Regions from separate parts of the Edwardsiella sp. EA181011 genome, predicted to be linked through region 1. Evidence: predicted binding sites of a transcription regulator. Region 1 holds the regulator's gene; each other region holds the start of a gene.
What was found. The regulator CRP, encoded in region 1, controls carbon source genes, mostly activating them, when cyclic AMP is high. The targets are predictions, from matches to a motif close to ATGTGANNNNNNTCACAT.

Region 1 (6,939 bases):
GGTGGACATTCTGATCACCCTGGCCGCCGTCGACGCCCACACCCATCAGGAGGTCGGTATCCGTCAGATCGTCGACCTGTTCGAGGATGAGGCCAACTTTACGCGCCTGCGCGCCTGCCGCACGCCAGCGCAGGTGCTGGCGCTCATCGATTCGGCAACCACCCCATCGCATCCCCAAGGAGTCGCCTCATGATACCGTCCCTGCCTATGCTGCAAATCGCGCTGGATAACCCGACGCTGGAGGCGGCCTACCTCACTACCCGGCAGATCGCCGAAGCCGTCGATATCATCGAGGTCGGCACGATACTGTGCGTCGGCGAGGGCGTGCGCGCCATACGCGATCTCAAGGCGCTCTATCCCCACAAGATCATCCTGGCCGACGCCAAAATTGCCGATGCCGGCGCCATCCTGGCGCGCATGTGTTTTGAGGCCAACGCCGACTGGATCACCGTGATCTGCTGCGCCGATATCGCTACGACCAAGAACGCGCTGGCGGTCGCGCAGGCGTTCGGCGGCGATCTGCAGATAGAGCTGACCGGCTACTGGACCTGGGAGCAGGCACAGGCCTGGCGCCAGGCGGGTATCGGTCAGGTGGTCTACCACCGCAGCCGCGACGCACAGGCGACGGGGGTGGCCTGGGGGCAGGCGGATATCGACGCCATACGCCGCCTGAGCGACATGGGCTTTCGCGTCACGGTGACCGGTGGCCTCACCCTGGACGATCTGCCGCTGTTTCAGGGGATCCCGGTGCATGTTTTCATCGCTGGGCGCAGCATCCGCGAGGCCGACGATCCGCTGGCCGCCGCCCACCATTTCCAACAGCGTATCGCCCAGCTGTGGGGCTAAGGAGCGCGACATGCTGCATTCCACGGTGCCGCTGGGCATCTATGAAAAGGCGCTGCCCGCCGGCGAAGACTGGCCACGACGCCTGGCGCAGGCCGCGCAGCTCGGGTTCGACTTCGTCGAAATGTCTATCGATGAAAGCGATCGCCGCCTGGCCCGACTGACCTGGTCACGCCAGCAGCGTCTGGAGCTGCTGGCGGCGATGGCGCACAGCGGCGTGCGTATTCCCTCCCTGTGCCTCAGCGCCCACCGCCGGTTTCCGCTGGGCAGCGAGGATCAGGAGGTCAGACGCCAGGCGCTGCGGCTGCTGGCCCACGCGATTACCCTCGCACAGGATCTGGGGATCCGGGTGATTCAGCTGGCGGGATACGACGTCTACTATCAGCAGGGCAATTCCCTGACGCGCCAGCTGCTCCGCGAGGGGCTGAGCCAGGCCGTCATCCTGGCCAGCCGGGCGCAGGTCACGCTGGCCATGGAAACCATGGACACGCCGCTGCTCAACTCCGTCAGCAAAGCGCTCGGCTACTGCCGCTATCTGCGCAGCCCCTGGTTCCAGATCTACCCGGATATCGGCAACCTTTCGGCCTGGGATAATGACGTCGAACTGGAGCTGGCGGCGGGCATCGACCGCATCGTCGCCGTACATGTCAAAGACACCCGGCCGGGCCAGTTTCGGGATGTCCCCTTCGGCAGCGGCGTGGTCGACTTTGAGGCCTGTTTCCGCACGCTGGATCGCCATGGCTACCGCGGCCCCTACCTGATCGAGATATGGAGCGAAAGCGCCCAAGACCCCCTGCAGGCGGTGCGCGAGGCGCGCGACTGGGTTCTGGAACGGATGCGACGTGCCGGACTGGCGGTGACGCGGGAGGCCTCATGGAACGGCTGAAACAGCAGGTCTACCAGGCCAACATGGCCCTGCCGCGCCACGGGCTGGTCACCTTTACCTGGGGCAACGTCAGCGCCATCGATCGCCAACGCGGCTACGTCGTCATCAAACCCAGCGGCGTCGCCTATGAGGCGCTGACCCCCGATGAGATGGTCGTCGTCGATCTTGACGGGCAGATCGTCGCTGGCGCGCTGCGCCCCTCATCCGACACCCCGACCCACCTGGCGCTGTACCGCCGCTACCCGCAGCTGGGCGGTATCGTGCATACCCACTCGACCCATGCGACCTCCTGGGCACAGGCGGGGCGGGCAATCCCAGCGCTCGGCACCACCCACGCCGACTACTTCGATGGCGATATTCCCTGCACCCGCGCGCTGAGCGCCGCCGAGATCGACCACGACTATGAGCATCACACCGGGCTGGTCATCATCGAAACGCTGGCGCAGCGCGATCCGGGCCACATGCCAGGGATCGTCGTTCACCAGCACGGCCCCTTCGCGTGGGGAGAGAGCGCGGCGCAGGCGGTGCATAACGCGGTGGTGCTGGAGGAAGTGGCCAAAATGGCCTGGATTACCCATAGTCTGAACCCACGGCTCGCCCCGCTGGATCGGGCGCTGCGCGATAAGCATTTCCGGCGCAAGCACGGGCCGGAGGCCTACTACGGCCAGCGCGGCTAAATCGCCGGCGCTCCCGGATCAGTCACGCAGTCGACGGCTGAGCCACAGCCCATGATGCGGGCGCTGGCGCCAGGCGATAGATGAAATGGTATGCATGGTGCGCAGGTGCGACAGAATGCGGCGCAGATGCACCTCCATCGGCGTCATCGGCATCCCCTGCGACGGCTCCGGTATCGGCACCGCCTGGCTGTCGTTGCTGCTCGGGCCATCGTGCTCCAGACGCTGCTGACACAGCTGCAGCGCGATCTCGCCGCACTGCAGATAGTCCTGCGCCAGGCGCGACGTCAGCATATAGTGCTCGCGCGCCAGAATGGTCATGGCATTCAAATGCTCGACAATAAACTGGCTGTGGCTGATCCACAGCCGCATGTCCGCCAGGTAGCGCGAATCAAAGCCCGGCTCCTGCATCGCCTGGCTCAGCGAGGAGTAGAGCGTGTTCTGTGCCTGATTGCTGCGCATCCGGGCATAGGCTAGCTCACTGACACCCGGCTCGGCGGAGAGCAACAGGCGCAGCTCATCCTGATAGGCCTCCAGCGCCTGATGGGCATTTTTACGCAGCAGCCCGCTCTGCCACTGCGGCCACAGCCAGATAGTGCTGGCGAAGGCCAGAATACAGCCCAGCAGCGTGTCCACCAGGCGCGGCACCAGAAAGTGCGAGCCGTTCAGCGCCAGCAGCTGCAGGGTGAATACGGCGCTGACAGTAAAGCCAATCACCGCCAGACCGTAATTCTTACGCAGCACCAGGTAGGCGCCCAGCGTCACCAGCAGCATCACCAGCAGCATCACATATTCGCTCAGCGTCAGCTGCAGCAGGCCGGCGGCGATGATCAGACCGGCAAAGGTGCCCATCGCCCGGTGCTGAATACGCACCCGCGTCGCGTTATAGCCATTCTGGATCACCAGCATGGTGGTCAGCATGATCCAATAGGGCTTAGGCAGCGCCAGCAGGATCCCCAGCCTGCTGCCGGCCGCCAACGTCAGCCCCAGACGCAGCGCGTTGCGTAGCGCGCCCGACCTCAGGGAGCAGTAGGCGCGCAGCGCCGGCCAGAACGGCAGCCGCTGCTGGGTCGCCATCAGCTGACGCTGATAGAGCGGACGCTGTCGCTCCAGCAAACGCGCCATCCGGCTAAAGTGGTGCAGACAGAACTGCCCAACTGGATTCTCCGGGTAGCGGCTGGCCAGCTTTTCCAGCGCCGACACCTCGCTGCGCATAGAGAAATGCTGTGGGTAGCGGTGGTACAGAATGTCATCCGCCAGCACCCGCAGACGCCCGGCCACCACCTGCGCATTGCGGCGGATGATCGCCTCCGCCTGGCTCCGCGCCACCAGCGTTTGTACCTCCTCCGGCTGGGAGAGGCTGACGGTAATATGCTCCTGTAAATCCAGCGCCACCTGAAAGTAGCGCACCAACCGCTTATACTCCGGGTTATGGACCAGGGACAGCATGTGCATCTGCTGGTAGATAACGCTGATAAGGTCCATCACCTTTTGCTGGCGGTTCAGCAGCGGCGGCAGCGCCGTCTGCGGGTCACTGTGCTGCGTGAGCAGGCTATACTTGGCCTCGATGTAGTCCGCCAGCTCCAGGTACAGCTGATTCAGAGTTTCGCGGATCGGCTGCCCTTTCCACAGGACAAACCAAAACCAGGTGAAGGCGCCATACCAAATCGTGCCGACCAAATACAGCAGCGGCCCCTGCCAGACGGGCACCATCCCCACCATGCTGAGGGTGAAGATGGCCGCAACCAGCGTTGCCGGCAGTAAACGGGCGTGCAGCGGACTGATCTCGCCGTTGACGCCAAACAGCAGCGCCAAAAGCAGCATGGCTAGCGGCAGCGGCACCGACCACAGCAGGGCCATCTGCAGTAACAGGCTGCCGAGCGCAAACAGGGTGCCGCCCACCGCGAGGCGTTTAAAGAAGCGTTTATGGGGGGTGTCAAGACCGGCGATATTGCAGCAGACTGGGACTAGAGAAAACAGCAGCCCCTGCTGCAGCTGGCCTACCATCAGCCCGAACAGCACCGGCAGACACAAAACCAGCGTCTGGCGCAGTGCATAGTTCACTTCAGGGTGGTAGATAAACCGCCGCCACATGAGCACCATCCTGGGGATGGGTTGAAGATTCCGCGCCGCCCATGCGGCGCGGGCGCAAAATCAACGCGTCCCGTAGACGACGATGGTTTTACCGTGTGCCGAGATCAGGTTCTGATCCTCCAGCATCTTCAGAATACGTCCTACCGTTTCACGGGAGCAGCCCACGATCTGGCCGATCTCCTGACGGGTGATCTTAATCTGCATGCCGTCTGGGTGCGTCATCGCATCCGGCTGCTTGGCCAGATTCAGCAACGTCTGGGCAATACGGCCAGTCACATCCAGGAAGGCCAGGTTACCGACTTTCTCTGACGTGACCTGCAGACGACGCGCCATCTGGGCAGACAGACGCATCAGAATATCCGGGTTAACCTGGATCAGCTGACGGAATTTCTTGTAGGAAATTTCAGCCACCTCACAGGCGGTCTTCGCCCGCACCCAGGCACTGCGCTCCTGCCCTTCCTCAAACAGCCCCAGCTCGCCAATGAAGTCGCCCTGGTTCAGGTAGGAGAGGATCATCTCCTTACCCTCTTCATCCTTAATCAGTACCGCTACAGATCCCTTTACGATGTAATAAAGCGTCTCCGCTTTTTCACCCTGGTGAATCAAGGTACTTTTGGACGGATATTTATGAATATGGCAATGGGACAGGAACCATTCGAGAGTTGGATCTGTTTGCGGTTTGCCGAGAACCATTCGCTATTATCCTCTGTTGTTATCGCATCCCCGGTGCGCCAAACGCACCCCCGCCGGACGGGGCCGGGAAACTGCCTAGTAACCTGCTATAGCACTGCACTTGTCGAATATAGTTTCCATAGCCTAAGGGAGATGATCCCCGGCGATCTTGATCTATACCCGCTTCATTCCATTAAAGGTGCATGTCGGCTTAGTTTGTAACATAGCTTGGCCTTACTGTCTCGCACTGTCTCGCTTCAGCATGGAATAGCTCACTGTTCGCCGCCGTTTTTTCTCCGTTCGCGGCGCTTTTGCCTTTTATTTGCACAGTGCGGCGCCGGGCGCCGCGGGGAAAATACGCCAACGTGCGCTAATCCGCGCCCTTAAACTGGCTGCGCGGCATAATATTGACGCTTTCATGCAGCTCGGACCATACCACGACCGCCTCACCGCACTTCAGCTGGCGCCGCACATCTTCCACCTTCTGCGCCAGGCACCTCTCCTGTTCGCCATAGTCGGTCCCCTCACGCAGGACGAAGGCCTCGATCAGGCTATCCAGCGTCTCTGGGGCTATCAGTTGCCAGGGAATGATCACGCGTTTTACTCCAAATAGGGGGCTAACCAGGCGGGAATGCGCTGCTCCAGCCACGGAAGAGGATGTCGCAGCGTACCGCCGATAAAGCCGACGTGGCCGCCAAACGCCGTCAGCTGGTATTCGATATTGGACGGCAGCGATCCCGGCGGCGGGATCACCGCCGACGTCATAAAGGGATCGTCGCGCGCCTGAATGATCAACAGCGGCTGACGGATCGTCGGCAGCCGCGGCAGGGCACTGCAGCGCCGATAGTAGTCATCCGCATCGCGAAACCCGTGCAGGCGTGCGGTGATCTGATCGTCAAATTCGCGCAGCCTGCGCATACGCCGCAGCTGTAGCGGATCGAGATCCAGCATCTCCGGATAGCGGCGCAGCTTACGCCGGGCGCTCTGCTTGAGCTCATGTAACAGGTAACGCTGGTAAATCCGCGCCACGCCGTGCTCCAGATGCGTCGCGCAGGCCGACAGCACCAGCGGCGCCGAGACCATGACCGCGGCCTCCAGCGGGGCCTGCGCCTGCTCTTCGGCCAGATAACAACCTAGCATATTACCCCCCAGGGAAAACCCGACCGCCGCGGTGGGCACCTGACCGAAAGTGCGGCGCAGCCACGCCAGAAAAAAGCGCGCGTCCCCGGTTTCCCCGGAGTGGTAAAAACGCGGCGTCAGGTTGGGCTCACCGCTGCAGCCACGAAAGTGCATCACAACCGCCAGCCAGCCGGCCTCCCGACAGGCGTGCAGCAGGCCGTGGGCATAAGGGCTATGCACGCTGCCCTCCAGACCATGGAACAGAACCACCCGCGGTTTATGACGGGCGGGCTGCGGAGCTTCGCTCCAGGCCAGATCGATAAAATCGCCGTCCGGTAGGGTTAAACGCTGCCACACCGGCGTCAATAGGGCGCGCCGGCGCAGCAGCCGCGGCAAGATCGTCTGCAGGTGCGGATTGCGTAGGGCGCGGGGCGGTGAAAAGGTGGAAACACTCATGCTGCGTGAAGAAAATTCATCCGGGGAATACTTGTACCATCAATAACACACTGTTAGGGTCAAAACACCCCCTAGGCACAAAATTGGAGCCGGTTTAGCATGGACAGCCCTCTGTTTCTCTCCCTGCTGGGTTTCCTGTGGGTTGCAGCCGTGACCCCAGGCCCCAACAATATGCTGTTGACCAGCTCCAGCGCC
Region 2 (6,939 bases), 2.0 Mb from region 1:
ATTCGTATATTGCAGATGGTTTTGTGGAAGGGTTGGCTTGTTCCAGCGTGAGGGATTTGAGGGATCGAACCAAGGGTTGGGGACCTGTTTCTCCGTCTGCTTGAGATCGATAAAGTCGGTGTATTTGGTGTAATAGGCGTTGATCTTATTCTGTACGATATCGCCTTGATAACTGAGCGCGATTTCGTTACTCAGGCCTTGCTCCTGCCTTAAATTGGGGTTCGGCTCAACGCGGTTAGCCGCGATGCTATCGCCATAATCGAAATAAAGCTCCTGCGCCGTAGGAATGCGGAAGCCCTTACCAATTTTATACTGCAACGTATAGCGGGGGGTTATGGCGTAGCTGGCGGTCAGCGCCCATGAAAGGGCTGAGTAGCGGTTGGGCCGTGGATCGCTGTCTTTCGCCAGGGATAACCGACCTGCGTCGGGTTTATGTGCGACGCTATCATAGCGGGCGCCGGCGATAAGGCTGAGCTGATTGTTGGGCAGCGTGATTTCATCGACGACGGTGGCATTGACATCACGGCTAGAGACCGGCCGGATGATTTTTTGATCGTCCAGGTGGGGTTTCTTGGGGTTACCCAGCCAGGTCGTGTCCACATTGACGTTATCAAAGCGCTTCGAGGCATACTGGGTCCGCAGGGTCAGATGATGGCGCGTAGCCAATAACGACCAGCTGTTGAACGAGATTTCGCTATTCAGGTAGCGGCCATACTGGGTCAGCCTGCGATTTTTCTCTTCAAAAATATCGCCATAATATCCCTGCTCAAAGTCTTCATAGATCGTGCTAAAGGCGGTCTGCGTGATTTTCTGCCAGTTAAACTCGGTTTTGACCGTGTCGATATAGATGCCGGGCTGCCAGGTATCAGAAACGCTGTAGCGCCTTTTTTCTGAGAGGTCGTTACCGGTACGGTGATATGTTGAAAAGAGGTACCACGACTTCTCATCGGTATAGGTCTTTTCCTTGGCATATTCGACGGTGGCGCTGAGGGTGTGTGCGTCGCCGAGCATAAGGTTGACCTTCGAGAGGAGCGAGTGGCGCTTTTTATCCTGCGGGTCCGGCGTTCCACGTGCGCGGCCAAAAACATCGTTTTCATGGCGGAAGTTGTCGGTTTCATGGCCGCTGCGGTAAGTGTAGAGCAGCATGCCTTCGGCAAAATCCGTGCTGAACGCGCCCCCGAGGGTCTGCATCTTTTCATCATTTTTCGAACTATAGGCACTGCGGGAAACCAAGCCGCTATTGCCCGATCGAATCAGATCGCTGGGATCTTTGCTGACATACTGCACGCTGCCGCCCAGGGCGCCACTGCCCATGAATAACGAGTCGGCCCCCTTGGCGATCAGCACGGTTTTCAGATGGTCAGTTTCGATGTTGTTGATGCTGCCGTTAAAATAGCCATATCCCTTGTAAATGAGGTTGTCGAAAGTTTCACCCTGCGGGATGCCATCGACGGAGATGGCCACGCGATCCTTATCGACGCCTCGCATGCTATATCCATTGTTGCCGAAGCGGCCATCGCTGGAGACGCCGACGCCGGGAAGGTGGCGGACAATATCCTGCATATCAAAAATAAGCTGATTCTCTATCTCATTTTGCGAGAGCGTCGTCTCATTAATTTTTTCCTCCTTCTTTTCGATGACATAGACGATATCCTCGGCATCGTTCTTCTCCGTCCCCGTCGCCTGCGCGACAAGGGGGGTACTGACGGGGAGCAGCGTAGTAAGAAGTATTTTTTTTATCATATACATAACCCAGAAGCATTTAAAAGGTCATACATATTAATTGATAATGATAATTATTTTTAAGCGATGTGTGTTTACTCGGTATGAGCGCGGCGTAGATATGACCGGCGCGGCGGATGCTCAGCGCGGGGTGAGGTGCTCCGTCGCGCACCCTGTGCTTATCGTCGCCCCTCCGGCGGTGGGCAGGACAGGCATGAGCGCCGGTTAGACGGGATAGCATCGCCGCCGGCAAGCCAGAGAGCGTGCCGGCGGATTTCGGCCGCGATGAGAGGGATGTCGGTGAATGCGCTGACTGCGGGCACGGGTGACCGGCGGGGAACGGGGGCTACGGCTGCGCCGCGTGCGCGGGTGCCAAGCGCACCGGGGAGATCCCGGCTCCCGCGCAGCGGAGAGCCGGTTGATGCGTATTAGCGCTGCGGACGCAGGCGCAGCGTGGCGGCCAGACGGGCAGGGCAGCCGCTGCTGACCTGCAGCGGCTGGCTGACGCGGGCGGTCTCAACGCACACCATGGTGTGATAGCCGTCATTGGGCATATCGGCCATGGCGGCGGCAATCTCACGCCACGGGTTCCAGGCGACGACGTCGCTGTGATGGTGATGATGGATCTCGATGCTGCGCTGGAAGCCGCGATCGTGAATGACGCTGAATGGCTCCGGCGCGGTATAGACGCGGTCGGTACGCGCGCTGAAGGTCAGCGCTCCCTGTTGGATAGCCTCGGCGCCGCCGTTGACTTTATCCAGATAGGGTTCGCCCAGCCCAGAGACGGAGACGGCGTTAATATCGGCGATATTGAAATAGGTGTGCAGCGCGGCCTGGCAGCGGTAGTCGCCATAGGCCTCAAGCTCCATACTGCAGTGGTCGCTGAGACGATAGCGGGCCGTCAGGCTAAAGTCATGAGGCCAGTATTTACGCGAGGCGTCGCTCTCTTTCAGGGTGAGGGTCAGGGTTACGCCCTGCGCGTCTTCATCATGCGCGCTGAGAGTCCAGGGCAGGTTGCGGGCGAAGCCGTGTGCCGGATAGCCCTCCTGTTGGGCTGGGCCAAACCAGGGCCAGCAGATGGGCACGCCGCCGCGGATCGGTTCGCCCGGTTGAAAGGCTGAGTCCGGCGAGAGCCACAGCGCCGGTTTTTCGCCGCTGGGCTGCCACAGCAGCAGATGGGCGCCCTGTAGGGCGACGGCGGCCCGCAGCCGCGGATGGTTGACCACCACGATGGGCAATGCATCCAGCTGGCGCAGGCTGAGGTAAGGGGTGATCTGTCGTTCGACCGGTAAGGAAAAAATCTTTTCGGACATGTTCTGGGACATGGTAAGACTCCTCGGTGAAGGCGGTGCCGCAGACACAAAATAAAAAGGGCGACACCGAGTGTCGCCCTTTTATCACGAGATCACAATGCGCGCTTACTTGGAGATGTGCGCGATCAGATCCAGAACTTTGTTGGAGTAACCCGTTTCGTTGTCGTACCAAGAAACCAGTTTCACGAAGTTGTCGTTCAGAGAGATACCGGCGTCGGCATCAAACACAGAGGTGCATACTTCGCCGTTGAAGTCGGTAGAAACGACGGCTTCGTCGGTGTAGCCCAGAACGCCTTTCATTTCGCCTTCAGAAGCGGCCTTCATCACGTCACAGATCTGCTGATAGGTCGCCGGCTTGGCCAGGCGTGCAGTCAGGTCGACAACGGAGACGTTCGGGGTCGGAACGCGGAAAGCCATACCGGTCAGTTTACCGTTCAGCTCCGGGATGACCTTGCCAACGGCTTTGGCTGCACCGGTAGAAGACGGGATGATGTTCTGGCTAGCGCCGCGGCCGCCGCGCCAATCTTTCATAGACGGGCCGTCGACGGTTTTCTGGGTTGCGGTGGTGGCGTGAACGGTGGTCATCAGCGCTTCAACGATGCCGAAGTTGTCGTTCAGGACTTTAGCCAGCGGAGCCAGGCAGTTGGTGGTGCAGGATGCGTTGGAAACGATCTCCTGGCCAGCGTAGTTCTTGTGGTTTACGCCCATCACGAACATCGGGGTAGCATCTTTGGACGGGCCCGTCATGACGACTTTCTTGGCGCCGGCGGCGATGTGCTTACGCGCGGTTTCGTCGGTCAGGAACAGACCGGTCGCTTCGGCAACAACGTCAACGCCGATTTCGTTCCACTTCAGGTTAGCCGGATCTCTTTCAGCGGTAACACGGATTTTTTTACCGTTAACGATCAGGTGGCCATCTTTCACTTCAACAGTGCCGTTGAAACGACCGTGAGTAGAGTCGTACTTCAGCATGTATGCCATGTAGTTGGCATCCAGCAGATCGTTGATGCCAACGATTTCGATGTCAGAACGTTCCTGAGCAGCACGGAAAACAATACGGCCGATACGGCCAAAACCGTTGATACCTACTTTGATAGTCATATATTCCACCAGCTATTGGTTAGTGAATAAAAGGTTGCCTGTAAAATTACAAAAACCTTATGGAGCGTCAAGCGGAATCGTGTCAATTGTTGCTATACGTCAAAGCCGCCGCGGCGACTGTGCAGATAGCATCCACGATGCCAAACTCACCGTATTCCATCATACATGGGGGCGGCGGCGAGAGTCTCAAACCTGCGTGCTGTCTGTTTGTGATACTCATCACAAAAGTCACCCCCGTCGCGCTCCAGCCACACAGTTTAGACCAAATGATGCTGATCTATTGTTAACTGTTTGTTATGTTGGATGGCATTTTATTTCTGCCCAATCCTATCCATTCGACGCAGGCCGCGGAACATAACATGGCTAAAGAAAAACCCTCTCAGTCCCCACATCAATTAACCGAAATGCAACGCTATGTCACTCAGCAGCGTGGCACCGAGCCGCCGTTTAGCGGCCGGCTGCTGCATAACCGCCAGGAGGGGATATACCACTGCCTGTGCTGCAACAGCCCCTTGTTCTATTCCGACAGTAAATATGACTCCGGCTGTGGCTGGCCGAGCTTCTTTCGCCCCTATAGCGCCGACGCCATTCGCTGTCTGGATGATGATTCGCACCATATGCACCGCATCGAAATCCGCTGCGCGCACTGCGATGCCCATCTGGGGCATCTGTTTCCCGACGGTCCCCAGCCCAGCGGTGAGCGCTATTGCGTGAACTCCGCCGCGCTGCATTTCTGCGCCGGAGAGGATGGCCGCTGGACCCTAGGATAACCCCTTGATGTCTTGAAATGATAGTACCATGGTGAAGCGATTCAGCAAAGCGGATATTAGCGAGGACATATGGATATTGAGCGCTTGATCTCAATAATGAATGAAGATGTCTACCGGCGTCTGACGACCGCCGTTGAGCTGGGCAAGTGGCCGGACGGCTCTCGGCTGAGCGAGTCGCAGCGCGGTGAGGCGCTGCAGATGGTGATGCTGTACCAGTCGCGTCATAATCACCGTGCGGCGCATTTAACGGTGAACACCCGCGGGGAGATAGAAATGAAAAGCAAGCAAGCGCTGAAGGCGCTGTTTAATGCGCCGTAGGCGGAGTAGGGGGCCAACGGCGCGGCGCGCGCGGCTCAGCGCAGGTGGCTGAGCGCGGTGAGCGGGGTTAGGGCCGCCCCGGCGCTGACCATCTCAGCCAGCGCGCGTTCGCTATCGCCGGGCGTGAGATCCACGCCGCGGCAGCCGTCGCGAATGATATTGACCTGATAGCCCAGGCGTAGGGCGTCCAGCACCGAAAACTTCACGCAGTAATCCGTCGCCAGACCCAGCAGCCACAGGCGGGTGATGCCGTGCTGGCGTAGCCAGGCATCCAGCGCGGTGGCGCCGCGTCGCCCGTTGTCGAAAAAGGCGCTGTAGCTGTCTACTGCGGCGTCGGTTCCCTTATGCACCACAAAATCGAAGGCGGTATCGCGCAGGGCCGGATGAAACGCGGCGCCGATGGTGTTCTGCACGCAATGGTCAGGCCACCAGACCTGGGGCAACCCATTGAGCTCGCCGACCTTGCCTATCTGCCCGCCGCTGCGGCTGGCGAAGCTGCCGTGCTCCGCCGGGTGCCAATCCTGGGTCGCGATCACTGGGATGCCGTCCCGGCGCGCCATGGCGACCGCCTGCAGGGCGATGGGAATGACCTCATCGCCCCGAGGCACCGCCAGGGCGCCCTGGGGGCAAAAATCATTCTGTAGATCGATCAGCAAAAGTGCGGCGGACATCGGTCTTTCTCCCATGGTTGTGTGACTAGAGCCGGCCTACTCGGTGATGGGGCGCTCTAGGGATTCTCGCTCAGCTCACCGCGCAGATCTTGCTGCATCAGGCGGCGGATTTGGTCTGCGGCCAGCGATTGACTCAGTAGATAATGCAGTTTAGTCAGCGCCGCCTCAACCGTCATGTCAAAACCGCTGATCACCCCGGCGTGGGCCAGGGCGTTGCCGGTGGCGTAGCCTTCCATGTTGACCCGGCCGGAGAAGCACTGGGTCAGGTTGACGACAACGATACCGCGCTGTGAGGCGAGGATCAGCTCATCGAGCAGTTCTGGGTTTTGCGGCGCGTTGCCGACGCCGTAGGAGCGCAGGATCAGCGCCCGCACCGGCTGGCGCAAGAAGTTGCGTACCACATCGGCCGAGATTCCAGGATAGAGGGTCACCACCCCGATCGGCTGCGGCGTGATGGGGTGAACCCGGAACGGCGCCTGATGCAGCGGCGTTACCAGCGGCGCGATACGGCGAATGTTGATCCCGGCCTCCAGCAGGATGGGATAGTTGGGCGAGGCGAAGGCGTCAAAGCCGTCGGCGTGCGCCTTGGTCGTCCGGTTGCCGCGGAACATCTTGTTATTGAAGAACAGCGAGACTTCATTGATCGGGTAGTTGGCCGCCAGATAGAGGGCGTTCAACAGATTGGTCTGCCCGTCGGAGCGCAGCTCGGCGAGCGGGATCTGTGAGCCGGTGACGATCACCGGTTTCGCCAGGTTCTCGAACATAAACGAGAGCGCCGAGGCGGTAAACGCCATGGTATCGGTGCCATGCAGGATCACAAAGCCATCATAGTCGGCGTAGTTGGCCTGAATATCGTCGGCGATGTGCTGCCAGTCGGCGGGCGTGGTATCGGACGAGTCGATCAGCGGCTGATACTCATGGATGGTAAAGTCCGGCATCTCGGGGCGGTGAAACTCCGGCATCAGCGCCAGCTGACGCTGCAGGTGCCCGGAGACGGGGATGTAGCCCTGTGCGGAGCGTTGCATGCCGATGGTGCCGCCGGTG
Region 3 (6,939 bases), 430 kb from region 1:
CCGTGGCAAAGAAGGCATAGGCCGGCAGCAGCAGGCTTACGGTTGAAGACTTCCAGGTCAGCCACTCCCCGAAGGTCGTGTGCTGAATGTAGGGCCCGGCAAAAACGCACAGAATAATCGCGGCAATCCCGGCGTAGGTCGCCCCTTTCATACTGCCGGTGATGCGCTCCCACAGCCCGACGCAGATGGCGATCGGGATGGTCATAAAGACGGCGAAGGTTCCCCACGGGTTACGCTCTAGGGCATGAACCACCACCATGGACAGGCCGGCCATGGTAATGGTAATGATGAACAGCATCGCCAGACCGGTACACCAGCCGGCAATGGGGCCCAGCTCCGATTTAGCCACCTCGGACAGTGACTTTCCCTGATGCTTCATCGACGCGAACAGCACCACCGTATCGTGTACCGCCCCGCCGATGACGCAGCCGATCAGCAGCCACAGGAAGCCCGGCAGATAGCCAAACTGCGCGGCCAGTACCGGCCCGACCAGCGGCCCCGCGGCAGCAATGGCGGCAAAATGGCTGCCGAAGTTGACCCATTTCTTGGTCGGCACATAGTCTTTACCGTCTTCATAGGTATGTGAGGGTGTGACTTCACTATCGTCGGCACGCAGCACCTTTCTCACGAAAAACAGGCCGTACAGACGGTAGCAAATAGCAAGAATACACAGCGTTGCCAACACGAAGGTAATCGCATGTTGCATGGTTATTATCTCCCCTGAGGATTTTTCAGGGATCACCCTAACCACTTTGGCGCCGCCAGCGTCATCGCGGATCGCCCAGCGGTAACCGGGCGAATTAAACGGTCGAAAAACGCCCCCGAGCGGCAGCCGCGGGAGGGCGGCGCGTGGGGCGGCGCAGGAGCGAAAGATCTGTCATCCTCATCACAGGAATCTGTCTAAAATTCCGACGTTATCGCCATATATTGTGAATATAATCACAATTTTTTGTCGATAATGATACCGTTTCTTCATATCAAGTGACTTGAGTCACGCATTTATCCGACGAATTTCAGTAGAGTGATCCCTTGTTCCTCAGCGGAGGATAACGATGACACAGGAGTCAGCAGCGATGTCTAAACCTGAAGTATTCCACCTCGGACTGGCCAAAAGCGATCTGCACGGTGCTACGCTGGCCATCGTGCCCGGCGACCCGGAGCGCGTGGAAAAAATTGCCAAACTGATGGAGAACCCGGTCAAGCTGGCCTCCCATCGTGAATTCACCAGCTGGCGCGCCGAGCTGGACGGTAAGGCTGTCATCGTCTGCTCCACCGGTATCGGCGGTCCGTCGACCTCCATCGCCGTGGAAGAGCTGGCACAGCTGGGTATCCGTACCTTCCTGCGCGTCGGGACCACCGGTGCCATTCAGCCGCACATCAACGTCGGCGACGTGCTGGTCACCACCGCCTCCGTACGCCTTGACGGCGCCAGCCTGCACTTCGCGCCGATGGAGTTCCCGGCCGTTGCCGACTTCACCTGCACCACCGCGCTGGTCGATGCCGCCCGCGCCGTCGGCGCTGCGACCCACGTCGGGATCACCGCCTCCTCCGACACCTTCTACCCGGGTCAGGAGCGCTATGATACCTTCTCAGGCCGTGTAACCCGCCGCTTCCGCGGCTCGATGAAAGAGTGGCAAGAGATGGGCGTGATGAACTTCGAGATGGAGTCCGCCACGCTGCTGACCATGTGCTCCAGCCAGGGGCTGCGCGCCGGGATGGTGGCCGGGGTCATCGTCAACCGCACCCAGCAAGAGATCCCCAACGCGGAGACCATGAAGCAGACCGAATCGCACGCGGTAAAAATCGTCGTCGATGCCGCACGCCGTCTGCTGCAGGACTAAGTATCATCGCGGTATTGCGGGCGGGAGCAGTCGCTCCCGCCCGTTTTTTTATGCCTGCGTCTGCGCGCGCAGCAAGCGCGCCGCCGCCACCATGTTGCTCAGCGCACGTCGGGTCTCCTCCCAGCCACGCGTCTTTAAACCGCAGTCCGGATTCACCCACAGCCTCTCGGCGGGAATATGCTGTGCCGCCCGGCGCAGCAGCTCGACCATCGCCGCCTGCGTCGGCACGTTCGGTGAGTGGATATCGTACACCCCGGGCCCGATCTCATTGGGATAGTCGAAGCGAGAAAAGGCCTCCAACAGCTCCATATCCGATCGCGCCGTCTCAATGGTGATCACGTCCGCATCCAACGCCGCAATCGCCGCCATGATGTCATTGAACTCGCAGTAGCACATATGAGTATGGATCTGGGTATCATCGTACGCCACCGCCGCCGTCAGACGAAACGCCGCCACGGCCCACGCCAGGTACGCCTGCCACTCATCCTGACGCAGCGGCAGGCCCTCGCGCAGCGCGGGCTCGTCGATTTGAATGATGCCGATCCCCGCGCGCTGCAGGTCGTCTACCTCGTCGCGCAGCGCCAGCGCCAGCTGACGGGCGATAACCTCTCGCGGCACATCTTCACGGGCAAACGACCAACACAGCATCGTTATCGGACCGGTCAGCATGCCCTTCACCGGCCGGGAGGTCTGAGCCTGGGCAAAGGTGGTCCATTCGACGGTCAGCGGCGCGGGGCGGCTGATATCCCCGACGATCACCGGCGGCTTTACACAGCGTGAGCCATAGCTCTGTACCCAGCCGTTACGGGTAAACACAAACCCCTCCAGCTGCTCACCGAAATACTCCACCATATCATTACGTTCGGCCTCACCGTGCACCAGTACGTCCAGCCCCAGTAGCTCCTGCTCGCTAATCGCCTGGCGGATGTGATCGGCTATTCCCCGACGATAGTGCTGCGGGGTCAGCTGCCCACGGCGAAAGTCGAGGCGCAGGGTGCGGATAGCCGGCGTCTGCGGGAATGAGCCGATGGTCGTCGTCGGCCAGCGCGGCAGTGCAAAGCGCTGGCGCTGACGCCGAGCGCGCTGGGGGTATCCGCTGGGGCGCTGCGTATCCGCATCGGTCAGCGCGGCCAGACGCTCGGCTACCGCCGGGTTATGAACCCGCTCGGAGCGGCGACGCAGGTATAGCGGCGCACTGTAGCTCAGCAACGCCTCCCGCCGCGGCGCAGGATCGTTCAGGGCCTGGGTCAGCAGCGCCAGCTCGTCGCACTTCTGCAGGGCAAAGGCAAACCAGCTTTTCACCTCCTCATCCAGCTGGGTTTCCGCACTCAGATCAATAGGCGTATGCAGCAGGGAGCAGGAACTGCCCAGCCAGATCGGCCGCTGACCGACCAGCGGCTGCAGACGCGTCTGCCAATCGGCCAGATCGGCGCGCCAGACGTTACGACCGCTGATCGCGCCCAGCGATAGCACCCAGTCGGCGGGCAGCTGACGGTGGAGCGCCAGCGCATCGACCGCGCCCTGAACCAGATCGACGTGCAGCCCCTGCACCGGCAGAGCACAGATCGTCGGCAGGTGGTGGCCGATGTCGCCAAAGTAGGTGGTCAGCAGCAGCTTCACCGGCCCCTGTAGCGCCTGATACGCATGCTGATAGGCATCGCGCCACGCCGGCGGCAGCGTCAGCACCAGCGCCGGCTCATCCACCTGCACCCATTCGACCCCGCGTTCGGCCAGCGCGGCCAGCACCTGACGGTATACCGCCAGTACCTCCTCCAGTAGGCTTAGACGATCGAAAGGCGCCCCTTTTACCTTGCCGAGCCATAGGTAGGTCAGCGGCCCCAGCAGTACCGGTTTCACCCGATATCCCTGCGCCAGCGCCTCATCTACCTCGTCCAGCAGCTGGCGCCAGCCAAGGGAAAAGCGCTGCCCGCGGGTAAACTCGGGCACGATATAGTGATAGTTGGTGTTAAACCATTTTGTCATCTCCGCCGCCGCCGCGGGCTTTCCTCCGGGCGCCTGGCCGCGCGCAATCCCAAACAGCGTATCCAGATCGATGACGCCGTCGGCGCGCCGGTGGCGTGCCGGGACATTCCCCAGCATCAGACTGGTCGCCAACACATGGTCATACCAGGCAAAATCGCCCACCGGCAGCAGATCGATTCCCGCCTGATGCTGCTGACGCCAATGGCGGGCGCGCAGCTCGGCGCCGCAGGCCAGTAGCGCGTTCTGGGGCGCGCTGCCCGACCAGTAGGCCTCCAGTGCCTTCTTCAACTCACGCTGTAACCCTATACGTGGAAACCCCAGGGTATGACTGATTACCTGCATCCTCTTTTACCTCGCAATGCCGATTATGGATGTTTAGATGTCCAGATGTTTACACATCCATAATCAGCGGGTAATGTAGAGGACTCAAGCGCAATCTGTTCATCTGTTAACTGAGGGTTTCTCATGATCGAGCTGAAGCACCTAAGAACGCTGCAGGCTCTGCGCGCCGGCAGTTCACTGGCCGCCGCCGCCGCCCGGCTACACCAAACCCAGTCGGCCCTCTCTCATCAGTTCAGTGAACTGGAACAGCGCCTGGGATACCGACTGTTTGTCCGTAAGAGCCAGCCCCTGCGCTTTACCCCCCAGGGCGAGATCCTGCTGGCGCTGGCGGAGCAGGTGCTGCCCCAGGTACAGCAGGCCCTACAGGCATGTCAGGTACCGCCGCAGCAGACGCTGCGTCTGGCCATTGAGTGTCACAGCTGTATTCAGTGGCTGACGCCGGCCCTGGCGCAGTTTCAAGCCCAGTTTCCCCAGGTGACGCTCGATTTTCGCTCCGGCGTCACCTTCGATCCCCAGCCCGCGCTGCAGCAGGGGGAGCTGGATCTGGTGCTGACCTCGGATATTTTGCCGCGCGGCACGCTGTACTATGCGCCGCTGTTCGATTATGAAGTGCGTTTGGTGATGGCCCCCGGGCACCCGCTGGCCCGCAGAGGCACGGTTCGGCCACAGGATCTGGCACAGGAGACGCTGTTAATTTATCCGGTGGCCCGGCAGCGTCTGGATGTCTGGAACCACTTTCTCCAGCCCGCCGGCATCGCCCCCCGGCTAAAACAAGTCGACAATACGCTGCTGCTGCTGCAGATGGCGGCCGCGGGGATGGGCATCGCCGCGCTGCCGCACTGGGTCGCGGAAAGCGCCGAGCGCCAGGGGGCGCTGACCACCCGACCGCTGGGTGAGGGGCTATGGCGTCGGCTGTATGCGGCGCTGCGCACGGGAGAGCAGCGCCAGTCGGTGATGGATGGCTTTATTCAGCTGGCGCGCCGCCACGCCTGCGACGGCCTGCCGTTTGTCCGTGATGTGGTACGATCCAGCGCCGGTGCACCCAAAGCGACAGGGCGATCACTGTCCCACCCAGCGTCAGCCTGATCCAGTCAGGATGCTGTTGCCAGATAGCCAGATTCACCAGCAGCCCCGCCGGGATCAGCGCATTATTCATGATGGCCAGCGTACCGGCATCCACCTGCGTAGCGCCATAGTTCCACATGAAGTACCCCAGGCCAGAGGCACCGATGCCCAGCCACAGCAAAATTCCCCACTGTAGCGGCGCAGCCGGCAGCCTATGCGGATTGCCATACAGCCACCAGGCCGGAAGCGCAACCATCAGCGCCCCCAGATAAAACCAGGAGAAGGCGCGATGCTGCGGCAGCGGCATCACCTCCATCAGACGTTTGTATCCCACCTGCCCCAGCGCAAAGCAGAGATTGGCCCCCTGGATCAGGGCAAAACCCAGTAAAAACTGTGAGCTGAGCGGGTTATAGCGGATGATCAGCGCGCCCAGCACAGCCAGCAGCGCGCTGCCCAAATAGCCTGGGCGCAGGCGTCGCCCCTGTAGCAGATCGTAAATCAGCGTGACATACAGCGGCGTCAGAATGGTAAACAGCAGCACCTCTGGCACCGTCAGATACAGAAACGCGGGATAGTAGAACAGGTACATCAGCCCCAGTTGAAAAGCGCCCACCAGCATATAGGCCAGCGCCTGACGCGGGCGCACCCCACGCCAGCGCAGAAACGGGAGAAAGACCAGCGTCGCCAGCGCAACCCGCGCCAGCACGGCAAACCAGCTATCGACCTGGCCGGCCAAATACACGCCGATCAGACTAAACGAAAAGGCCCACAGCAGCGTGGTCGCCAGCAGTAGAAACACGGAAGAGATCCATTCGATGCAGTTGATGGGCGCTATTCTACCCAAGGGCGACGCCGACCGCCGCCCAGAGTGGGTTTACATCTGGTCAAATACAGCGCGAACAAGTATCGGTATCGCCTCTAACGCTTACGCGAAAGCTGCAGCGTATCCTGCGCCTGGGCAAATGCCGCCAAATGACCGAAGTCACGCCAGGTGTAATAGTGCGGCGGAACGGGCAGGCGTTTCATTGACGCGCCCGGCAGCAGGCGCAGCTCCGCCAGCTTGGCAAGATCGTAACGGTGCACCTGCCCCGGCAGCATCAGACGCAGCGGCGGCGTCAACTCCCCGGAAATCGAAGTCGGCAGGCGATCGTCACGGGTATCATAGTTGCGCTTAAGCACCAGAAACTTTTGCGGCACGGCCTGACGGCTGTCCCACCATTTGCCATCCAGCATATCAAACTGAAAACGCGTCAATATGGCGGGCTGCGCCTGCAGCTGGCACAGCGCCTGCGGCAGCAGCGTCGTCAGCGCCGCGCTGTATTGCCCCAGCGAGGCCGTATGTCCATTCAGGATCAGCGTCAAGGCCAGTCGCGTCCCCAGTAGATTGGAATAGAGATCCTCCGGGGAAAACGCCGAGACCCCCTCCGAAAAGCCGGGGATAGACTCATAGCCATACCACTGGGCAACCTCGTGCCAGGCAGCCACCTCAAACGCCAGGCGGGCGGCTAAATAGGCCGCGAGGGTATAGCGCTCCCGCGCCTCATGCGGCGGCGTAAAGGCAGAAAACACCAGCTGACGCCGCGCGAGCTCGTCGCCCAGGTCGAGGCGGAAAGCCTGCCCTAGCCGCGGGTACAGATGGCTGAAGATGTATACCGTCATATCCGCGCTATCGCGAACATGCGCCAGATCCAAGAAGCCACCGCGGCGC

Region 2: the regulator CRP is predicted to act here: its motif matches at 4,344-4,361, upstream of msrB (peptide-methionine (R)-S-oxide reductase MsrB).
Region 3: the regulator CRP is predicted to act here: its motif matches at 928-945, upstream of udp (uridine phosphorylase).

The regions. Positions count from the first base shown of each region.
Region 1 is NZ_CP011364.1:891,047-897,985, reverse strand. It holds gene ulaC (PTS ascorbate transporter subunit IIA) at 1-193, shown strand, start outside; gene QY76_RS04000 (3-keto-L-gulonate-6-phosphate decarboxylase UlaD) at 190-846, shown strand; gene QY76_RS03995 (L-ribulose-5-phosphate 3-epimerase) at 857-1,729, shown strand; gene QY76_RS03990 (L-ribulose-5-phosphate 4-epimerase) at 1,717-2,406, shown strand; gene QY76_RS03985 (YccS/YhfK family putative transporter) at 2,425-4,497, opposite strand; gene crp (cAMP-activated global transcriptional regulator CRP) at 4,558-5,190, opposite strand; gene QY76_RS03975 (YheU family protein) at 5,540-5,764, opposite strand; gene QY76_RS03970 (hydrolase) at 5,770-6,744, opposite strand; gene QY76_RS03965 (LysE family translocator) at 6,844-6,939, shown strand, end outside.
Region 2 is NZ_CP011364.1:2,846,739-2,853,677, reverse strand. It holds gene QY76_RS12500 (TonB-dependent hemoglobin/transferrin/lactoferrin family receptor) at 1-1,749, opposite strand, end outside; gene QY76_RS12495 (D-hexose-6-phosphate mutarotase) at 2,151-3,035, opposite strand; gene gapA (glyceraldehyde-3-phosphate dehydrogenase) at 3,141-4,136, opposite strand; gene msrB (peptide-methionine (R)-S-oxide reductase MsrB) at 4,496-4,906, shown strand; gene QY76_RS12475 (YeaC family protein) at 4,976-5,224, shown strand; gene pncA (bifunctional nicotinamidase/pyrazinamidase) at 5,260-5,895, opposite strand; gene ansA (asparaginase) at 5,952-6,939, opposite strand, start outside.
Region 3 is NZ_CP011364.1:465,991-472,929, forward strand. It holds gene QY76_RS02120 (carbon starvation protein A) at 1-706, opposite strand, end outside; gene udp (uridine phosphorylase) at 1,074-1,841, shown strand; gene metE (5-methyltetrahydropteroyltriglutamate--homocysteine S-methyltransferase) at 1,890-4,166, opposite strand; gene metR (HTH-type transcriptional regulator MetR) at 4,290-5,252, shown strand; partial or broken gene QY76_RS02135 (carboxylate/amino acid/amine transporter) at 5,272-6,030, opposite strand; gene QY76_RS02140 (DUF4056 domain-containing protein) at 6,150-6,939, opposite strand, start outside.